One region of the Rossellomorea marisflavi genome, then DNA from elsewhere that is predicted to be linked to it. Evidence: riboswitches for the same ligand, from Rfam matches in the RefSeq annotation. Region 1 holds a riboswitch; each other region holds the start of a gene.
The links. A riboswitch is a leader RNA that binds a small molecule or an ion and turns the genes downstream of it on or off. The one in region 1 is predicted to bind lysine.
Positions count from the first base shown of each region.

Region 2: another riboswitch for lysine. It lies ahead of K6T23_RS15620 (aspartate kinase); the one in region 1 lies ahead of K6T23_RS21680 (transporter substrate-binding domain-containing protein).
Region 3: another riboswitch for lysine. It lies ahead of K6T23_RS17280 (Na+/H+ antiporter NhaC family protein); the one in region 1 lies ahead of K6T23_RS21680 (transporter substrate-binding domain-containing protein).

Region 1 covers NZ_CP081870.1:4,212,510-4,219,571, forward strand. The annotation lists gene K6T23_RS21670 (amino acid ABC transporter ATP-binding protein) at 1-684, opposite strand, end outside; gene K6T23_RS21675 (amino acid ABC transporter permease) at 703-1,428, opposite strand; gene K6T23_RS21680 (transporter substrate-binding domain-containing protein) at 1,469-2,299, opposite strand; lysine riboswitch at 2,408-2,591, opposite strand; gene K6T23_RS21685 (GGDEF domain-containing protein) at 2,782-3,912, shown strand; gene K6T23_RS21690 (sigma-54-dependent transcriptional regulator) at 3,997-5,673, shown strand; gene K6T23_RS21695 (2-keto-3-deoxygluconate permease) at 5,839-6,837, shown strand; gene K6T23_RS21700 (four-carbon acid sugar kinase family protein) at 6,867-7,062, shown strand, end outside.
Region 2 covers NZ_CP081870.1:2,974,872-2,981,933, reverse strand. The annotation lists one part of gene K6T23_RS15630 (IS3 family transposase) at 1-372, opposite strand, end outside; gene uvrC (excinuclease ABC subunit UvrC) at 682-2,484, shown strand; lysine riboswitch at 2,528-2,706, shown strand; gene K6T23_RS15620 (aspartate kinase) at 2,895-4,133, shown strand; gene K6T23_RS15615 (YslB family protein) at 4,184-4,624, opposite strand; gene K6T23_RS15610 (succinate dehydrogenase cytochrome b558 subunit) at 4,955-5,566, shown strand; gene sdhA (succinate dehydrogenase flavoprotein subunit) at 5,629-7,062, shown strand, end outside.
Region 3 covers NZ_CP081870.1:3,297,837-3,304,898, reverse strand. The annotation lists gene K6T23_RS17290 (bifunctional metallophosphatase/5'-nucleotidase) at 1-790, shown strand, start outside; gene K6T23_RS17285 (HD-GYP domain-containing protein) at 927-2,036, shown strand; lysine riboswitch at 2,167-2,348, shown strand; gene K6T23_RS17280 (Na+/H+ antiporter NhaC family protein) at 2,462-4,027, shown strand; gene K6T23_RS17275 (sodium-dependent transporter) at 4,283-5,812, shown strand; gene K6T23_RS17270 (methionine/alanine import family NSS transporter small subunit) at 5,812-5,925, shown strand; gene K6T23_RS17265 (M23 family metallopeptidase) at 5,968-6,933, opposite strand.

The DNA of each region.
Region 1 (7,062 bases):
GTTGAAGATCTGTTCCGGCGGGCCTTCTTCGGCGATGACGCCTTTGTCCATGAAGACGACGCGGTCGGATACTTCCTTGGCGAATTCCATTTCGTGCGTCACGATGAGCATGGTGAGGCCGGATTCGGCTAGCTCCTTCATGACCCTTAATACTTCACCGACCATCTCAGGATCGAGTGCGGATGTCGGCTCATCAAAGAGCATGACATCCGGCTCCATGGAAAGGGCGCGCGCGATGGCGACACGCTGCTTCTGGCCCCCTGAGAGCTGTTTCGGGCTGGCGTTGACATATTGGCTCATGCCAACGACGTCCAAGTATTTCAAAGCAACTTTCTCCGCTTCCTCTTTGGAGCGCTTCAGCACCTTGACTTGGCCAACGACGCAGTTCTTCAAGACGTTGTGGTTGTTGAACAGGTTGAACTGCTGGAATACCATGCCCAGGTTTTGGCGGTATGCGAAGATATCGTGCTTGCTGTCGAGGATGTTCTCCCCGTTGTAGATGATCTGTCCGCCGCTCGGTTTTTCCAATAGATTGATGCAGCGGAGAAGGGTGGATTTACCGGAACCAGAGGAACCGATGATGCTCACCACTTCCCCTTTTCTCACTGAAAAGTCGATGTCCTTGAGCACTTCATGGGTGCCGAAGGATTTGTTCAAATGCTGGATGTCTATGACGTTTTCCACAGGGCTTCCTCCTTCTCCTTATTTGGCTTTCGCATCTACCATTGTGTAGCTGTCCGGTCCGTCGAGCTTCTTCTCGAAGTGACGGAGGATCTTGGTCACGGCGAATGTCATGACGAAGTAGATCATACATGCGACGAAGAATGATTCGAAGTAACGGAAGTTGTTCCCTGCCACGGATTTGGTCAGGAAGTACAGCTCCGATACAGAGATGACATTCAGGACGGATGTATCTTTGATATTGATGATAAAATGATTTCCCGTTGCCGGAAGAATATTACGGACGACCTGCGGCATGACGACGTTCCACATCGTCTGCACATGGTTCATCCCGATGGCCTGGGCAGCCTCGAATTGTCCTTTATCGATGGAGATGATCCCACCGCGGACGATTTCGGCCATATAGGCACCCGTATTGATGGAGACGACGATGAAAGCCGCTACCATGACGTTCATATCGAACCCGAAGGCCATGGCCGAACCGTAATAGATGACCATTGCCTGTACAATCATCGGCGTGCCCCGGAAGAATTCGATGTAGATGGATAGTACGATGTTCACTACTTTAAGGATGACCTTCTTCGGTCCGCTTTCAGGGACTGGGATGGTCCGGATGACACCTGCCAACAGGCCGATGGCGGCACCGATCACGGTACCGACAAAGGCAATCAACAGGGTCACACCCGCTCCTCGCAAGAACATGGCCCAGTTGTCTGTAATAATTCTGATGACCCACTCTAAGCTCATTGTTCTCCTCCTTCTTCATATTGCCTGACCAGCAACATGATTACTGCTCTGCAGGCTGATTCTTGATGGCCTGATCCATAATTTCCGTACGTTCGTCTTCTGAAATATCCTTCAATGCTTTATTGATTTCTTCCGTCAGGTCGCTTCCTTTTTCCACTCCTACTGCTATGGCCGTATCATCTTCTGACGTTTTGAACCCGTCATTGAATTCAACCATGGCAAAGTCGTCATTGGCTGTCGAAGCACTCACTGCTTCCGGACGTTCCGATACATATCCATCGATGATGCCTGATTGAAGGGCAACCCTCATGGCAGGGAAGTTATCCATTGCCGTTTCTTTGGAAACCCCTTTGATCTGATCGATCACAGAGTAGTGGAACGTATTCAATTGGGCAGTCACCTTAGCCCCTTTGAAGTCTTGGATCGACTTGGCTCCTTCATATTTACCGCCTTTTTTCACGACCATGACAAGATCGGACTTGTAGTAGTTATCAGAGAAGTCGATGGCTTTTTTTCGCTCAGCCGTTGGGGACATCCCTGCGACAATGGCGTCGATCTTACCTGAGTTCAGGGCAGGAACGAGTCCGTCCCACTCTGTTTTCACAACGACGAGTTTTTTGCCCATTTTATCTGCAAGCTTTTTCGCCATTTCCACGTCATACCCGCCGGCATATTCCTTGCTTCCTTTGATTTTAACTGCTCCATTGGCGTCCGTTTTTTGAGACCAGTTGAATGGTGCATATCCTGCTTCAAGACCTACAGTGAAAGTGTCTTTGTCTTCAGATCCGGAAGCACCGCTTTTCCCGCAGCCTGCCAACATAACCAGTGCCGAAACCAACAATAATGCGAAGATCGTTACTCTTTTTTTCATTCTTTTCGTCCCCCTGTTTTTTGTAAATGCTTTTGGACAAACAAAAAACGGCCTGAGATCAACTCAGGCCGTAGTATACGAAGTCACCCATAAGTCCTCTCTATTCCCCAATGAGATAGCACAACTCAATAAACCGGGACGTTTATTGAGACAGTCCTGCAGCTCTTAACTACAGACCCAGCAAGTCATACCGAGAAATATGATCCCACTTCGGCGACATTTCCTTCTCCCTGACATCGACGCTTCTCAAGCTCCGTCAAGGACTGTTAAATCTCGCACCTCTACCTCACTATTCATAGCGAGGTCTTATTAAATTTTCTCTAACAGTCTACAACTAAACCAGGAAACTGTCAATCCATTGAACTAGTCATTTATCCTGATTTCTGAAAGATTATGATCCCTGACAACCGACAAACACATAGAAAGTCCTGGGTCTGATATAATGAAGCATCTGAACGTTTACGAGTTAGGAGAGTGCTGGCATGGAAATCTACGTGAATTCCACCATCATCACAGCCGTCTTGTTTATCGGCTTCTTGTTCACCTTGATCATGGTTGGAGCATACGGATTCACCCACAAAAGGGATTCGACCTTGAATCGATTCTTTTTGGCCAAGTGCCTCCAGATCACGGCCGTTTCCCTAATGGTGTTCCGTGGGGATATTCCGGATGTACTGTCGATTTGGCTGGCAAACATCGCCTTATATGCCGGGACCTCTTTGGAAGTTGCAGCGCTAGTGAATCTTCAGGGCTTTTTACGTCCTAAGATGAGGCTCATCTATATATATGTGACGATCGTCGGGATTATGGGCTTTTCCATCTTATTTATCTTTGGCAGCACAGAGCCTATCCGCATCGCTTACTATTCGTTCGTGACGGCCATCCTTCTTTCACCGGTTTGTCTGGTCGGTTTCAGGAGTTCATCCCTTCTGATGAAGGTTGTGGGTCTGCTTTATGGGGTTGGCGTCATCTTCTCCATCGTCCGGGGCTTCAGTTCATTCTTCATCCCCATCCAATCCTTTACTCTATATAATCCCGGAGTCCTTCAATTGGTTGTCCTGCTAACTTTTTATGTATTATCGAATCTGATGAATCTTGCCTTCCTTCTTTTGATGAAGGAAAAGGTCGACCGGGAACTCGTCATCTTGGCAAATCAGGATGATCTGACAGGAGTACTGAATAGACGGGCATTCACCAGAAGCGCAGAAGAACTTATTCGTCACAACAAAAAAGGGATGCAACACTCGTTCCTTCTCTTTGATGTCGATCATTTTAAACAGATCAACGATACATATGGTCACTTGGCAGGGGATCAAGTCCTTCAAGATATGACCACAACGATACAGGGTCAATTAACGGATAAGGACCTGTTTGGACGATATGGTGGAGATGAATTTGCCATCTTGCTTGTTGATAAAGGGATAGAGGCCTCAAATCGCTTCACTGAACAATTGATTTCTTCTCTCCACTCAACCAAGAGCACCGTCCCATATCAAGTCAGTATAGGCATCACCACCTTCAAGACCTCAACTTTGGAAGAGCTTTATGCCTGTTGTGATGAAGCCTTGTATGAAGCAAAAAAAGCGGGTCGTAATCAATTCAAGAGATGGTGACCGGCGGATACCTCCTCGTGACATCAGTACCCAGGTGTGACATAATAGTGTTTAAATATGCAACAGATTAGGAGTATGTCGGACATGAAAGTTCTCTTAATAGCACCTTATAGTGGGATGGCTGAAGTCAGCAAGCAGCTTGACCTCCCTCCAGACGTGAAGATGGACGTCACTGTCGCCAACCTCGAGGAGGGGGCTGACTTTGCACGTCAAACGATGCTGGAGGAGTACGATATCATCATCAGTCGCGGAGGCACGGCACTGGCAATCGAACAGGTGGCTTCCCTACCGGTGATCCATATTCAAATATCAGGCTACGATATGCTACGCGTCTTTACGCTGATTAAAAACATCGGAAAGAAAGTCGCGCTAGTCGGATTTGCGTCTGTTACACAAGGGGCCGCAACTCTATGCAATATCCTTGAATACGACATTGAAGTAAAGACCATTGCCAACAGGACGGAAGTGAAGGCCCTCCTCGAATCCCTCAAGGAAGCCGGTTATGAATCCATCATAGGCGATGTGGTAACCGTGCAAGCTGCCGAATCCATGGGCCTTCATGGAGTGCTTATCACTTCAGGAAAAGAGGCATTGATCCAAGCAATTGAGGAAGGAAGACGTGCTTTCCAGCTTTCCAAAAAGGTAAGGCATAATTACGATATCTTCCATCAGCTTTTCCATGAATTCCCTTACCCAACTGCCGTAATCGGAAAAGACCTTCTGATTCATGAGCAAAATGCGGCTTACCGTGCGTACCTTGATGACAACGCGTTAACCCAATCAACCATTAAACGTCCACTGGAAGAAGTGTTGAGTACAGGAAAGAACCAGTGGTTGAAACTTGAACACGGGAACCAGTTTTTAGTGGTTCAACTTTTCAAACTCACGGATACGAAGGCCGGAATGATGTGCTTTGTCAGAGGGAACCCATCCGACAGGAAGCCGATATCGATTGATATTGGACCGAAGGCCTCTCCAATAATAGGAGAAAGCCTCTATTCACGGAATCTGGCTAGACAATTGACACGACTGGGCTCAATGCCACTCTCCATCATCGGTGATAAAGGAACAGGGAAATCGACGGTGGCAGAAAACATTCACCACCAACGATTTGGGCATGCTGCTCCTCTAATCAGCATCGACGCCGCTTTGCTCGATGAACATGCTTTGAGCGAATTGAAACAAATCCTTTTGCCCATCCAGGCAGGGAGCATTGTGGTTCTAAACCAGGATAAAAGCCAGCACGTGGAAGAATTCACAAGTTTGTTGACATCCTATTCTCATCGTGTGCAGATCATATTTATCCAGGAAAATGCCGGGCAGGATGTAACGATTGAAACGCAAAGTATCCACTTAGCCCCATTATCAAGACGAAAAGAGGACATCCCGGTCTTCGCCCATTATTTCTTAACGGCCTTACATGCTCAAAACGGAAGTGAAACCGTAGGGATAAAGCCGGAAGCCATGACCTTGTTGAAGGAATATGATTGGCCCGGGAATCTCCATGAACTGAAGCAAGCGATCCATGAATTGGCACAGAAAGCAGACGGATATTATATAGAAAAAGCACAAACAGAAATGTTGCTCTCATGCAAAAAAGCATCGATTCCTTCCACATCAGTCGATGGGACACTCAGACAGATCGAAAAAAGGATCATTGAAACGGTTTTGGCTGAGGAAAACGGGAATCAATCCCGTGCTTCAAAGCGTCTGGGTATTAATCGATCTACATTGTGGAGAAAACTGAATGAAGAGAATTGAAGAGCCATTGGGGCTCTTCTTTTTTGTTTAATTTTGCAACAGTTATGATTAAATAAAATTAAATATATTATTAGTGTTGCAAAATTAGATACAAAGTTCTATTATGTAAATTGTAAGCGGTTTACCGAGGGGTTATTCACGACATACACATAAGGGGATGTTAAAATGAAGATCAAATCAACCTTAAACCGAATCCCAGGCGGGATGATGGTTGTACCTTTGTTGCTTTCTGCAACAATCAACACCATTGCTCCAGATCTGCTGAGGATCGGGAACTTCACACAGGCATTGTTCGTAGACGGTGCCGGTACGCTTATCGCATTATTTCTATTATGTACCGGCGCACAGATCAACGTCAGGAATGTAGGGGTCAGTCTTGGCAAAGGAGCAGTGCTGCTATCCGTAAAATGGCTAGTAGGAGCGGCAGTTGGATTGTTAGCCTATATGTTTGCTGGTGAGAATGGACTTTGGCTGGGGTTGGCACCTATTGCCGTCATTGCCTCCATGACGAATAGTAACGGTGGACTTTATATGGCGCTTGTTGGCCAATACGGAGATAAAACAGACAGGGCGGCATACTCATTACTTGCGTTGAATGACGGACCCTTCCTTACAATGGTAGCGCTCTCTATCTTCGGAGCCATGGGCTTTGTGGACGGATTATTCTCTGTCACTGCATTCATTTCGGTCCTGCTTCCCATCATCATCGGAATGATCTTGGGTAATCTCGATGGAGAAATGAGAGATTTCCTTAATACCGGTAGCTCTATGCTGATTCCGTTCTTCGCCTTTGCATTAGGGATGGGAATCAACTTCAAGGCTATTGTGGAAGGCGGATTATCAGGTGTTGCACTCGGGCTCATGACGGTATTCATAACAGGGACTGCCGGATACCTCGTGTTCAAAGCGTTGAAGTGGAATCCAATCGCAGGAGCTGCTGAAGGGTCTACTGCGGGTAACGCCGTTGCAACGCCGGCGGCCATAGCAGCCGCCAGTGCAGGATTTGCAGCCAATGTGGAAATCGCCACCGTGCAAGTCGCAGCTTCTGTCGTGACGACAGCTGTCCTCCTGCCACTTTATATAGCGTTCCTAGTGAAACGACTGGAGAAAAAAGGAGTCCGGTTACCAGAGGACTACTCAACAGATGAAAAAGCAGCATCGTAGAAAATGAGATTCAAATGAGGGATTACACTATGGAAAAATGGATTGCAATCGTAGCAGATGATCTGACGGGGGCAAACGACAGCGGGGTTCAGTTGACGGAAAAAGGGGTACCTACCTCCGTCCTGTTTGACCTTCCGGATCATTCTCAAACGCTTGACCAAGGTATTGTCATTGACACGAACGGACGCGCACTTCTTAGAGAAGAAGCCTATAAAAAAACAAAAG
Region 2 (7,062 bases), 1.2 Mb from region 1:
GGGTGGTTTGGGAGTCATCATCAAGGCCCTCATTTCGTTTGATTCGAAGGCATCTCGTCCCCTTTTCTCCCACTTTCTCAACCACCTGCGCACAATACAGGGATCAGGAAGGTGGAAATAGGCAGATGCCTCTCGAATGGAGTAATTCTTGTCCGTAATATAGTGAAGTACCTTTAGTTTAAAGGCAGGAGAATAGGATGTATAGGGAAAAGAAAAGGCTTGATCGCCATGATGGCGAACCAACTTGACCCAATAACCCAACGCAGCAGCGTCCACGCCTTCTTGAGAAGCTAAATCTCGAAAACTAACCGTTTCATCCTCCAAGTAGCGCTTGGCCAGTTGAAGTTTAAACGTACGGGTGTGCTTGTTCATTTAAAACCCCTCCTTTTAGGATTGGGGTGTCTAGTAATAAGGGGGCAGCACACCTGCCGAGGAGGCTCGACTTCCTCCCCATGGAAAGCAAGTGCCCGTAGCGCAATGAAACGGTCCACTTCCCAACCGCGCTCCTCATCCTAAACAGGACTTGGGATCCAATAAGAAAGTACACTCTTTATGAAAAGTGAACTGAACCCCTCCCCAAAGCCCCAATCATAGAAGTGCTCCGCCAATTCGTGTATACTTCAAGTAAAAGGAAACAACTGATCGACAACCATGAACGATCGTAAGAAAGGGAGAGCGACCGTGAATACAATGATTTCAAATAAATTGGCCCTCTTGCCCGATCAGCCCGGCTGCTACCTCATGAAAGATCGTCAAGGGACGATCATCTACGTAGGAAAAGCCAAAGTGCTGAAGAATCGGGTTCGGTCCTACTTCACCGGGTCCCATGATGCGAAAACCCAGCGCCTCGTCGGTGAAATCGAGGACTTTGAATACATCATGACTTCATCAGACCTTGAAGCACTCGTGCTCGAAATGAACCTGATCAAGAAGTATGACCCGAAATACAACGTCATGCTCAAAGATGATAAAAGCTATCCGTTCATCAAGCTGACCAACGAGCGTCACCCTAGGCTCATTACCACCCGCAAGGTACAGCGCGGCAAGGGACGGTACTTCGGTCCGTATCCGAACGCTGGAGCCGCGAACGAAACGAAAAAACTGCTCGACCGTCTGTATCCACTTCGGAAATGTACCACGCTGCCGGACCGTGCATGCCTGTACTACCATATGGGACAATGCCTGGCACCGTGCATCAAGGAAGTGAATAATGAAACCTACCGCGAGATGACGGATGAAATCGCCCGTTTCCTGAATGGCGGGTATAAGGAAATCAAGGAGCAGCTCTCCGTAAAGATGCAGGAAGCATCTGAAAAGATGGAATTCGAGCGTGCCATGGAATTCCGTGATCAGATCCAGCATATCGAGGCAACGATGGAAAAACAAAAGATGACCATGACGGACTTCACCGATCGCGATGTGTTCGGCTACGGCATCGACAAAGGATGGATGTGCGTCCAGGTATTCTTCGTACGGCAAGGGAAGCTCATCGAACGGGATGTTTCCCTGTTCCCGATCTATAATGAACCGGAGGATGAGTTCCTGACCTTCATTGGACAGTTTTATTCCAAGTCCAATCACTTCAAACCGAAGGAGATTTTCCTCCCGGAAGGAATCGATGTGGAACTCGTGGAGAAACTCCTTGACGTGAGGACCGTCCAACCGAAGCGCGGAAAGAAGAAGGAACTGGTGCGCCTTGCTGAGAAAAATGCCAAGCAGGCATTGAACGAGAAGTTCGCCCTGATCGAACGGGATGAAGACCGTACGATCAAAGCGGTGGAAAGACTCGGGGAACAGATGGGCATTTATACTCCGTTCCGTATCGAGGCATTCGATAACTCCAATATCCAGGGATCGGATCCCGTTTCGGCCATGATCGTGTTCCTAGACGGGAAGCCCGCAAAAAAGGAATACCGAAAGTACAAAATCAAGACCGTCACCGGACCGGATGATTATGAATCCATGAGGGAAGTGATCCGGAGAAGGTATGCAAGGGTGCTGAAGGAAGGACTGCCCCTCCCCGACCTGATTGTCATCGATGGAGGAAAGGGGCAGATCGAAGCGGCCCGGGAAGTGTTGGAGAACGAATTGGGTCTCGATGTGCCTCTGGGCGGTTTGGCAAAGGACGATAAGCATCAGACCTCGGAACTGCTGTACGGGAATCCCCTCCAGATCATCCCATTAGAGAAACGGAGTCAGGAATTTTATTTGCTTCAGCGCATACAGGATGAAGTCCACCGGTTCGCCATCACCTTCCATCGCCAGCTCAGGGGGAAAAGTGCGTTCCAATCCATGCTGGATGATATCGACGGAATCGGTCCGAAGCGTAAAAAACAGCTGTTGAAGCATTTTGGATCGATGAAACGGATGAAAGAAGCAACCTTGGAAGAGTTCAGGGAACTTGGGATCCCGGAGCGAGTCGCTATGGAACTTCATGAAAAACTTCATGATAATGGGGAAAAGGATGTTGATACCCAAAAATGATTGTGCTATAATGAACAAAAATTAAAAACATTATCACTTTTTAAGTGGTGATAGAGGTGCGGACTTCAATAGTACAGTTCACGGAAGGGTATGAGCCCTGGAGATGTGACTGGAAAGGGGAGGACCGCCGAAGTGAAGCCGCACTCATATCGGCTGCGCTGGTTCTGCATTTAATAGATGCAGGATTGTCAAGATGATTCATCTTGGAGAGCTATCTCACAATGCCGACTGAACCTTTTTTGTTCGTATGCAGTGTTCAAAAAGCAATGAGATGCTTCGTCTCATTGCTTTTTTTTATACCTGCTGCATGACGGTGTCCCCGGCATGGGGATGCCAAAAGCCGGAATCAGATAGTAGCTCTAATCCATCAGGGTGCTCCGCATCCAATCAAGAAGAAAGAGGGAGAAGCATTGGGTATAATCGTTCAGAAATTTGGCGGAACTTCGGTGGGATCAGTGGAACGGATTCAGCATGTGGCTTCACGTGTGGTGGAAGAGAAGGAAAAGGGGAATGACGTCGTCGTCGTCGTTTCCGCAATGGGAAAAACGACGGATGCCCTTGTAGGCATGGCAAAGGAAATCTGCTCGCAGCCGAGCAAACGTGAAATGGATATGCTTCTGTCTACAGGAGAGCAGGTGACCATCTCACTCTTGACGATGGCCCTCATCCAGGTCGGCCAGGACGCGATTTCGTTTACGGGCTGGCAGGCCGGGATCGAGACGGAATCCATCCACAGCAATGCCAGGATCACCAATATCCACACGGAAAAATTGGCATCCCATCTGAATGAAGGGAAGGTCGTCATCGTGGCCGGATTCCAGGGAATGACTGCATCAGGTGAGATCACCACCCTTGGCCGCGGCGGATCCGATACGACGGCCGTCGCCATCGCAGCAGCCCTGAAGGCGGAACGCTGTGACATTTACACAGACGTAGACGGGGTCTACACATCCGATCCCCGTTATATAAAAGCAGCAAGGAAGCTTTCCAGCATCTCCTATGACGAAATGCTGGAGCTTGCCAATCTTGGGGCGGGCGTCCTCCATCCGAGGGCCGTGGAATTTGCCAAAAACTATCAGATTCCATTGGAAGTCCGTTCAAGCATCGAGAGGATCGAAGGTACTTATATTGAGGAGGAAGCAAGCATGGAACAAAATCTAGTTGTACGCGGCGTAGCGTTCGAGAATGAAATCACAAGGGTGACGGTCTTCGGTCTGAATAATGCGTTGAAGGGGCTATCTTCGATCTTCACCACGCTAGCGGAGCATCACCTGAATGTTGATATCATCATTCAAAGTCAAACAGAACAGAATACGACCAATCTGTCGTTCTCCATCAAAGGACATGATCTTGAAGAGACCCTCGAGGTCCTCGAACAGCATAAAGAATCCCTTGGCTTCACCCATGTGGAATATGAAGGGGGACTGTCGAAGGTATCCATCGTCGGCTCAGGCATGATCTCGAATCCGGGTGTCGCAGCAGAGATGTTCGAAGTACTGGCAGATAACGGGATCACCATCAAGATGGTGAGTACATCTGAAATCAAAGTCTCCGTCGTCGTGGATGAAGATCTTATGAATAAAGCGGCACAGGTGCTGCATTCCTCTTTCCATCTTGATGAAGTGAAAGTGGAAGAAATCACCCTGTGATCATCAAAAAGCAGGCCCGCTCCTCATGGGAGCGGGCCTGCCTTCTGTGGTCATTCGACCCTGTCTTTGTCATCCCAGACGGCCGTGATCTTGACGGTCTGGTTTCGCTTATGTAGTTCATCAGTCGCTTCGGTGACGAATTTGTACTGCATTTGGACAAATTCGGCAAGAAAGCCCGTTTCCAATTTGAAGGAGGCATCCGATTTCAATGAATTGCGGCGCTTGACGAATTCCCCGCTGAGTTCGAACGTGATTTCGTTCTTCTTCTGCTCAACGATGGCGAGATCTCCCCATCCGGCTTCACGGAAGAATGAAATCAGTTCATCATTGGATGGAAGGGGGAATTTCCTTGCAAGCTGTTTACCGCCCCAGTACAGAATATCGGGTGTGTGTTTCCCGAGGATATCGGGTAGCAGCAGATCGCGTATCAGTTCATATCCGAAGACGGGAACGGACTGGGACTCTACGACTTCTTCTTTTTTCTGTTCCAAATATATCCCCTCTTTCTATAAAACTATTATATACATGAGAGGGAAATTAATCATCCCATACTCGAAAAAAAGTGGGCATGGGATATTTTGGCGCTATAACAAATCCTGTTTGTTTTGATTGAATTTTCTTACGATTTTGTGACAAATGCGGGACTAAATTATTTTTCCGATATTGTCGAATTTATGTATACGTTTTCTTGACGCTGTCACTCCATGGGAGTAAAATGGATGTGTCACATAATTGTTACAATATAAAATATGAATAAAAATCTAATTTTTATGCGGAGATTAGTTGGAAGATTCATATTTTATGATTAAGGGGGGTAAATCATGGCTGGAAATCGAGAGTTTAATTTTCGCAGGCTTCATTCATTACTAGGTGTGATTCCGGTTGGATTATTCTTAACGCAACATTTAGTGGTGAACCATTTTGCCACTGGCGGGGAAGAATCGTTCAATCAGGCAGCACATTTCATGGAAAGTCTACCTTTCCGCTATTTCCTGGAGATCTTCATCATTTTCCTTCCATTGTATTTCCATGCGATCTATGGAATCTACATTGCGTTCACGTCCAAGAATAACGCCAGCAGATTCGGATTCTTCCGTAACTGGATGTTCCTTCTTCAACGTGTATCCGGCGTCATCACGTTCATCTTCGTCACATGGCATATCTGGCAGACACGTGTCGCTGCATTCTTCGGCGCGGAAGTGAACTTCCAAATGATGGAGGAGATATTCTCCAACCCGTTCATGGTCGCATTCTACGTGCTGGGTGTCCTGTCTACGATCTTCCACTTCGCCAATGGCCTATGGTCATTCTGCGTCAGCTGGGGAATCACGGTCACACCGCGTTCGCAGCGCATCGCTACATACGTGACAATCGGGATCTTCCTTGCGCTTTCCATCGTGGGCATGCGCGCCATCTTTGCTTTTATCGTATAAGGAACACATTCAATAGATCATGCAAGTGCTCTGAAGTTTGGTAGGAAAAGGAGTGAAGGACGATGAGTAAAGGGAAAATCATCGTAGTCGGTGGTGGCTTAGCCGGTCTGATGGCCACCATCAAAGCAGCAGAAAAAGGCGCACCGGTCGATCTATTTTCATTGGTGCCAGTTAAACGCTCCCACTCCGTTTGCGCACAGGGTGGCATAAACGGAGCGGTCAATACAAAAGGAGAAGGGGATTCTCCTTGGGAACATTTCGATGATACGGTCTATGGAGGCGACTTCCTGGCAAATCAGCCGCCAGTCAAGGCCATGACCGAAGCAGCACCAGGCATCATCCACCTTTTGGACCGTATGGGCGTCATGTTCAACCGGACACCGGAAGGCTTGCTTGACTTCCGTCGCTTTGGTGGAACACAGCATCACCGTACTGCGTTTGCCGGTGCAACAACCGGTCAACAGTTATTGTACGCATTGGACGAGCAGGTTCGCCGCCATGAAGTGGCAGGGCTCGTGAATAAATATGAAGGATGGGAATTCCTCGGTGTCATCATCGATGACGAAGGGAAGGCACGCGGAATCGTCGCCCAGAACCTTCAAACGATGGAGATCCAGTCATTCCCGGCCGATGCCGTCATCATGGCAACGGGAGGACCCGGCATCATCTTCGGAAAATCAACGAACTCCGTCATCAATACAGGATCCGCTGCTTCCATCGTCTATCAGCAGGGTGCGTATTATGCGAACGGTGAGTTCATCCAGATCCATCCGACAGCGATTCCAGGGGACGATAAGCTGCGCCTCATGAGTGAATCGGCACGTGGGGAAGGCGGACGCGTCTGGACGTACAAAGACGGAAAGCCTTGGTACTTCCTCGAAGAGAAATACCCGGCTTACGGAAACCTCGTACCACGTGATATCGCAACGCGTGAAATCTTCGACGTGTGCGTGAACCAGAAGCTCGGCATCAACGGGGAGAACATGGTGTATCTTGATCTTTCCCATAAGGATTCCAAGGAACTCGACATCAAGCTCGGCGGCATCATCGAAATCTATGAGAAGTTCATGGGTGATGATCCACGCAAAGTGCCGATGAAGATCTTCCCTGCGGTCCACTATTCAATGGGCGGCCTGTGGGTCGATTACGATCAGATGACGAATATCCCTGGACTGTTCGCTGCCGGTGAGTGTGATTACTCCCAGCATGGTGGGAACCGACTTGGAGCCAACTCCCTCCTTTCCGCGATCTATGGCGGTATGGTGGCCGGACCGAATGCAATCAAGTACATCGAGGGGCTTGAAAGCTCAGTCGAAACCGTACCTGCATCCGTATTCGAGCGCCATGTGAAACAGGAGCAAGAGAAATGGAACGAGATCATGAGCATGGACGGAACCGAAAACGCGTACGTGATCCACAAAGAGCTTGGCGAGTGGATGACAGATAACGTGACCGTGGTCCGTCACAATGACAAGCTTGTGGAAACTGATAAGAAA
Region 3 (7,062 bases), 910 kb from region 1:
GTTCCCTGAAGTGGATGTCATTCTTGGGGCCCACACCCATCACATCCTTCAAGAAGGGAAAAAAGTCAACAACACCCTTCTCGGTGCAGCAGGCAAGTACGGCAACTTCGTCGGTCATATGGTGATCGAAGTCGATTCTTCTAGTAAGGAGATCCTCTCAGGGAAAGCTGGTCTCTATGCGTATGAAGATCTTCCTGAGACCGGGGGTGAGCCGAATGAGGAGCGAAGGTGGGTACTAGAGGGGCAAGCATTACTGGAGGAAGAAATTGCTGATCTGAAAACAGGGCTCTCCGTCGACTGGTATGCTCCGTCGCCGCTACCGCTCCTTCTCAGTGAGGCACTCATGGAGTGGACGGATGCCGATTGTTCTCTCGTGAATGCAGGACTCCTCATGGAAGGTCTGCAAAAAGGGCCAGTCACTAAGAGAGACCTCCATCATATATTGCCTCACCCTATCAATCCGTGTCTGATCACGCTCACTGGAGAAGAACTCAAGGAGGTCATCATGCTTACCCTTAATGAATCATGGCCAGCCCTTGAAGTGAAAGGTCTGGGATTCAGGGGTAGGGTACTCGGGCAATTCGTCTACACCAATATCAGCTTTACTGAAGGTGATCTGTTGGTGGGGGGAGCACGTCTTGACCCACATGAGAGCTACAAGGTGGCTCTGCCGGATATGTTTACATTCGGTCACTTCTTCCCATCCCTTAAAACAAAACCCAAGAAATATTTCATGCCTGAATTCTTACGGGATGTGCTTGGGTGGAAACTAGGCAAAATGAAGAATTGATGGAACCGATTTGCCATTCTTCTATGAATAATCCCTTGCAATAGGTAATTATACCTTGCAGAATTACAGGTTTCCTTTATAATGGACATATTAGTAAATTTTGTCGAAAAATGAAGGGGATATATAGGAGATTAGTATGATGCTCATTTCTACAAGGTCCATCAGATCCGGCATGGTTCTAGGTTCACCGGTCTATAACATGAGAGGGAAGATGCTGATTCATGATCGCGTGCCGCTCACGGATCGCATGATTCAGCGGCTGTTAGAGTTGAATATCCAATATGTTTATATCGAAGATTCTCTTTCCCATGGAATTGAGGTCAAAGAGACCGTTTCAAAGAAAGTGAGACAGGAGACGATCAAAAGCATCGAGAAGGCATTCAGTCAGGTCAAGCAATCGAGCATCCCGAAAAGCGTGCTGTTTGAGGAGAGTGCCAGGCAAATGACTGGCATCATCGGAGTCGTCCTGCAGGAAGTCAAGGAGAACAATGACCTTCTGACGATCCTGACAGATGTCTTCTCCTATGATTCTTATATCTTTCATCATTCGTTCAATGTGACACTTTATACCCTTTCGATCGGCCTCAAGCTGAATCTTCCCCAAAAGCAGCTGGAACAGCTCGGGGTGGGAGCGATTCTTCATGATATCGGCAAGATGTGCATATCTGAGGAAATCCTCATGAAGCCGGGCAGACTGACGGAAGCGGAATTTGCTGAAATCAAACTTCACTCCGAGAGGGGATTCGAAATTCTCCGCGGCCTCCATTCAGTATCCATCCTGGTAGCGCACTGTGCGTATCAGCATCATGAGAGATTAGACGGATCCGGGTATCCCCGGGGGATCAAGGAAGAAGATATCCATCCATTCGCCAAGATCATCGCGGTCGCTGACGTCTTTGATGCCATGACCTCCAATCGGGTATACCGGGATGCCATGCTTCCCCATCAGGCCCTCGAGATCCTTTATGCAGGAGCGGGGACCTTGTTCGACAGGGAGGTCATTGAAGCCTTCAGGCGCTCCGTGGCCATCTATCCGAATGGAATGATCATCGAGCTGAATGATGATCGGAAAGCCATCGTGGCCGAGCAGAATCAAGGGGTGACCGACCGCCCTGTTGTCCGGATCGTCGAAGAAGGGGGAGAACGGCTGGAATCCCCTTATGAAATCGATTTAAGCAAGGAATTTGATGTGATCATCACAGGCTTTGATCCGGATTTTGAAGTCGGGATTCCTTCCCGTACATGACCTCTCACTAGTGGGGGTCTTTTTTGCGTGATAGGTTTAAAATATTTCCAATGGGGAATATTCATTGTCAAAGACCCGGCAGTTTGATATAGTTGTATAGAAAATTTTATAAGCAACCACATCGTCAATCCGATGGGGTAGAGGCGCAGGGTTCATTAGTAAGCTGTTTGAGGATGACAACAGAGAGAACAGATGAAAGGGAACTTTTGCCGAAGTAGTCATGCATGTCGAATGCATGGATGCTGGGGTCATCTTGAAAAAGGATGACACTGTCATTATAGAGGCACTCTATAATGGGGAGCTACAGATCGTGATGGAGCACTGACGTTACTGACAAGGTAATGATAGTATCTCTATCATTGCCTTTTTTGTTTGCCTTCTATCATGTTTCAGCATTCCCCCCTATCAATTCATAGGAGGAAATCATGGAAAACACCATTTATTCATTAATCCCGCCACTCTTGGCCATCTTGATGGTCGTATTGACGCGGAGGGTACTATTATCCCTCGGTGTAGGGATTGTGGCATCCGCACTTTTAATAGCTAATTTTTCGATCGGTGAAACGCTCTCCCTCGTATGGGATGGATTCATCGGAAATCTTTACGCAGATGGAGAATGGAATAAGGGGAATATCTTCATCATTCTTTTCCTGCTTCTGCTTGGTATCATCACGGCATTCATCAATATCACGGGCGGAAGCCGTGCCTTCGGTGAATGGGCCATCAAGCGCGTGAAGACCCGCAGGGGTGCACAACTCCTTGCTGCCGTACTCGGTATCATCATCTTCATCGATGATTATTTCAATGCACTTGCGGTCGGTCAGGTGGCACGTCCTGTCACGGACCGTCACAACATTTCAAGGGCAAAACTTGCCTATATCATTGATTCTACCTCAGCCCCAATCTGTGTTGTTTCACCGGTTTCAAGCTGGGGGGCGTACATCATCGGGATCATGGGAACGATCCTGGCTGCCCATAATGTAACCGACATCTCGGCATTTTCAGCCTTCGTGCAAGTTGTTCCCATGAACTTCTACGTTTGGGCCACGATCCTTTTCGTATTGTTGATTGCCATCAGGGGTATCGACTTTGGCAAAATGCGGGAGCATGAAGTGAAAGCAATCCAGACTGGAGAGCTGTATGATGCATCAAAAGAAATCCCTGGAGAGCTTAAAAATGAGCTTCCCGTCAGTCCTAGGGGAACAGTAGGTGACCTTGTCTGGCCCATCGTCGCTCTTGTCGTAGGGACAGTCGGGGCCATGCTTTGGACTGGATACCGTGCGGTGGGATCTTTCGACCTTCTCAAAGTGTTCGAGAACACCGATGTAACGCTTTCTCTGATTCTCGGAGGGATCGTCGGATTCATCGTTTCCCTGCTCTTCTTCCTCAGACAGGTGAGCATGAAAGGCGTGGAAGGGAGTGCGCTCGGTAAAGGGATCATTGAAGGGGTTAAGTCGATGTTGCCAGCCGTTTACATTTTGTTCTTCGCTTGGACGATCGTTACGCTGATCGGAGAATTGGAGACAGGAAAGTATCTTGCAGGTCTCGTTGAACAATCGAACATACCTGTTGCGGCCCTGCCGTTCATCCTGTTCGTTGTGGCTGGATTCATGGCCTTTTCAACGGGAACTTCTTGGGGATCCTTCGGGTTGCTACTCCCGATTGCTGGAGAGATTGCGGCCAACACGGATATTACGATCCTGCTTCCATCAATGGCTGCTGTCCTTGCTGGAGCGGTATTCGGAGACCACTGTTCTCCGATTTCAGACACCACCATTCTTTCCTCCACCGGGGCAGGGAGCAATCACATCGACCACGTCCTCACCCAGCTGCCATATGCCCTCATTGCAGCGGGTGCAGCCGCTGTCGGCTATCTTGTCCTTGGATTCACCGAGAACACGTGGCTCGGGCTGTTGACGGTCATCGTGCTCGTTGTTGGAGTATCGTTCCTGGTCGGCAAGAAATCAGAAACAGTGGCAGAACAGCATTAGCAAGAAGCCGGGAATTCATCCCGGCTTCTTTTTTAATTCGGGAATGATGAGTTATCAACAGTTCTCCGCAAGCGCATCTTTATATGGGGAAAGAGGTGTGGGGAATTAGTAATGCATTCTCCTGTAATGTATCTGAATTATGAAAAATCTCTTTGACAATTGTCCTAGAACTAGCTATACTGTCTTTAGATTTAATGTTCAGAAAATATAAAAATTTCAATCTTATATGATTGGAATGACACAGGGGGAAATAAGATGGAAAATCGCAGTCAGTTCGGCACCCGTGCAGGCTTTATTATGGCGGCTGTCGGATCCGCCATTGGACTAGGGAATATCTGGCGCTTTCCGGCGGTCGCCTATGAAAATGGAGGAGGAGCATTCTTCATCCCGTATCTATTCGCTCTCTTAACGGCGGGGATTCCGCTTTTGATCCTGGAATTCACGATCGGGCATAAATATCGTGGCTCAGCTCCTCTTTCTTATTTCAGGATGAACCGCAAGCTTGAATGGCTTGGCTGGTGGCAGGTTGCCATTGCGTTTGTCATCTCGACCTACTACTCAGTCATCATCGCCTGGGCCATGTCGTACAGTGTATTCTCCTTCAATCTTGGCTGGGGAGATGATACAGAAGGTTTCTTGTTCGGGGAATACTTGAAACTGGATGTGAGTGCAGGGCAGACGGGAAGCATCGTCCCTGGCGTATTCATTCCACTGGTCATTGTATGGGTGGTTGCCCTCGGTATCCTCTTCCGTGGAGTCAAAAAGGGAATTGAAGTGGCGAACAAGATCTTCATTCCGGCACTTGTCATTTTATTCTTAATCATTGTGATCAGAGCCGTCACTCTTCCTGGAGCTCTGGAAGGCCTGGATGCCTTCTTCAAACCAGATTTCTCGAAAATCGCCGATCCTAGCGTGTGGGTGGCAGCGTATGGACAAATTTTCTTCAGTCTATCTATTGCTTTCGCCATCATGATTACGTACTCAAGTTATCTTCCGAAAAAATCGGATATCACCAATAACGCATTCATTACCGGTTTCGGGAACTCCAGCTTTGAATTGCTGGCAGGGATCGGGGTTTTCGCAGCATTGGGCTTCATGGCCCAGTCTCAAGGGGTATCGGTTCAGGAAGTCGTTAGCGGAGGAGTGGGGCTTGCATTCGTCGTATTCCCGCAGATCATCAATTCCTTCCCTGCGTTGAATGGCTTGTTCGGATTCCTATTCTTCGCCTCACTTGTCCTGGCAGGATTGACCTCCCTGATCTCGATAACCGAGACCTATGTGGCAGCAGTCTCAGAGAAATTCGGACTTTCCAGAAAGAAAGCCGTTCTGTTCGGAGGCGGACTTTCGGCTTTGGTTTCGATCCTATTCGCAACGCAGGGAGGATTACTCTTCCTCGACGTAGCTGACTACTTCATCAATCAATTCGGAGTGGCATTCGTCGGATTGATCGAAGTCATCGTGGTCGTTTGGTTCTTGCGCAAGCTCAACCCGCTTCAAGCGCATGCCAATGAAATCTCTGATATCCGTCTGGGAGCCTGGTGGAAGGTTTGTCTAGGAGTCATCACACCGGTTGTCCTCGGTTTCATGATGTTTGGTTTGTTCAAAATCAATCTTCTGAAACAATTTGACACTGAAAACGGAAACTATGAAGGGTATCCAGATATGTTCATCAACTTAAGCGGATGGGCTGTGGCAGCCTTTGCCCTTGTACTTGGATTCCTCTTTACCGTCAAGCGTTGGAGCTCCAAAACAGAAGCTGACACCACATACAAGGAGGTAAGCTAATGGGTACAGCAGCTATCATCAGCATGATCGTTGGTATCGTAATCATTTGGGGCGGACTTGTAGCGAGCATAGCCAATGCCGTCATCAGTTCGAAAAAGCAGAAGCAGGCATAAGGAAAAAGCAGACGATGGGATGATCTCCCTTGTCTGCTTTTTTTATTCTTCCTTTGCCCGATCCTGTCGCTCCCACATTTTCAGGTGAGGGTACGGGTCGAAGGACCACTCTGTGATTCCATTGTCTTTGTACATACCATAATGAAGATGGGGAGGGAATTTTCCTGCTGTCCCTGGGGGACCGTATCCGGAACTCCCCACGCCTCCGATCACCATGCCGGGCTCGACCATCTGACCGACCTTCAGATCTTTGGAGAATCCGTTCAGATGTGCATAATAGTGATACGTATTATTGATATCACGTATTCCGATGCGCCATCCCCCATATCGATTCCATCCTTTCATTTCGACGATGCCGTATGAAGTGGACCGGACCGGGACCCCATAATCGGCAAACAGATCTGTTCCCTCATGCATCCGTTTACCGCCCCAACCCCTGGCATCCCCCCATGTATTCCGGTAGCTGTAGTTATACCTCTGGGGGAGGGGGAATGCTTTCGCGTTCAGATGGATCGTGTCGAACTTCTTGTACACCATTGCTTTCCCCATGATGATGCTGACAGTCTTATCCCGCTTGTAATACTCCCATAGAGCAAGCTTCACATTATCGTGATCGATCCCATAGCGAAGAATGAAGTGGGAAAGGGATGCAAGGCGATCTTCATCGCTCAGCAGGCTGGCTTTCCCGTCAAGGTCTCCATCGCGACCGAACCCGTCGAATAGGGAGATGGTCAATGGATTGGCATCTTCCCGGTTGGGATTGAGGGCGCCGGTCCATGTTTCAGGGCTGATGTGAATGGAGATCGGCGAGGTGGGTTTTTCCCGGTCCTGCCTTGAGAAGCGTAAACTTCTCTCGTATTGATCGATGGCCGCCATATAATACCAGGGAATTTGGGTGAGGGCTTCATTTTTTTTGAAAAGCTCCATCCTTTTATTATGGATCTGTTCTTCTGACATTTCCTTTGCGACGGTCAGTTGAACCGGATGGATGACAATGAAGAAGAACATGAGAGCAGTGAAAATCACCTTATTCAACAAGGGCAACCCTCCTAGGATTTCTATCTGTTTATAGTTTGTTTCCAGAACGTATTTTCATTAACATCAATAAATGGTAATCATGGTCAGCATGCTTGTTTT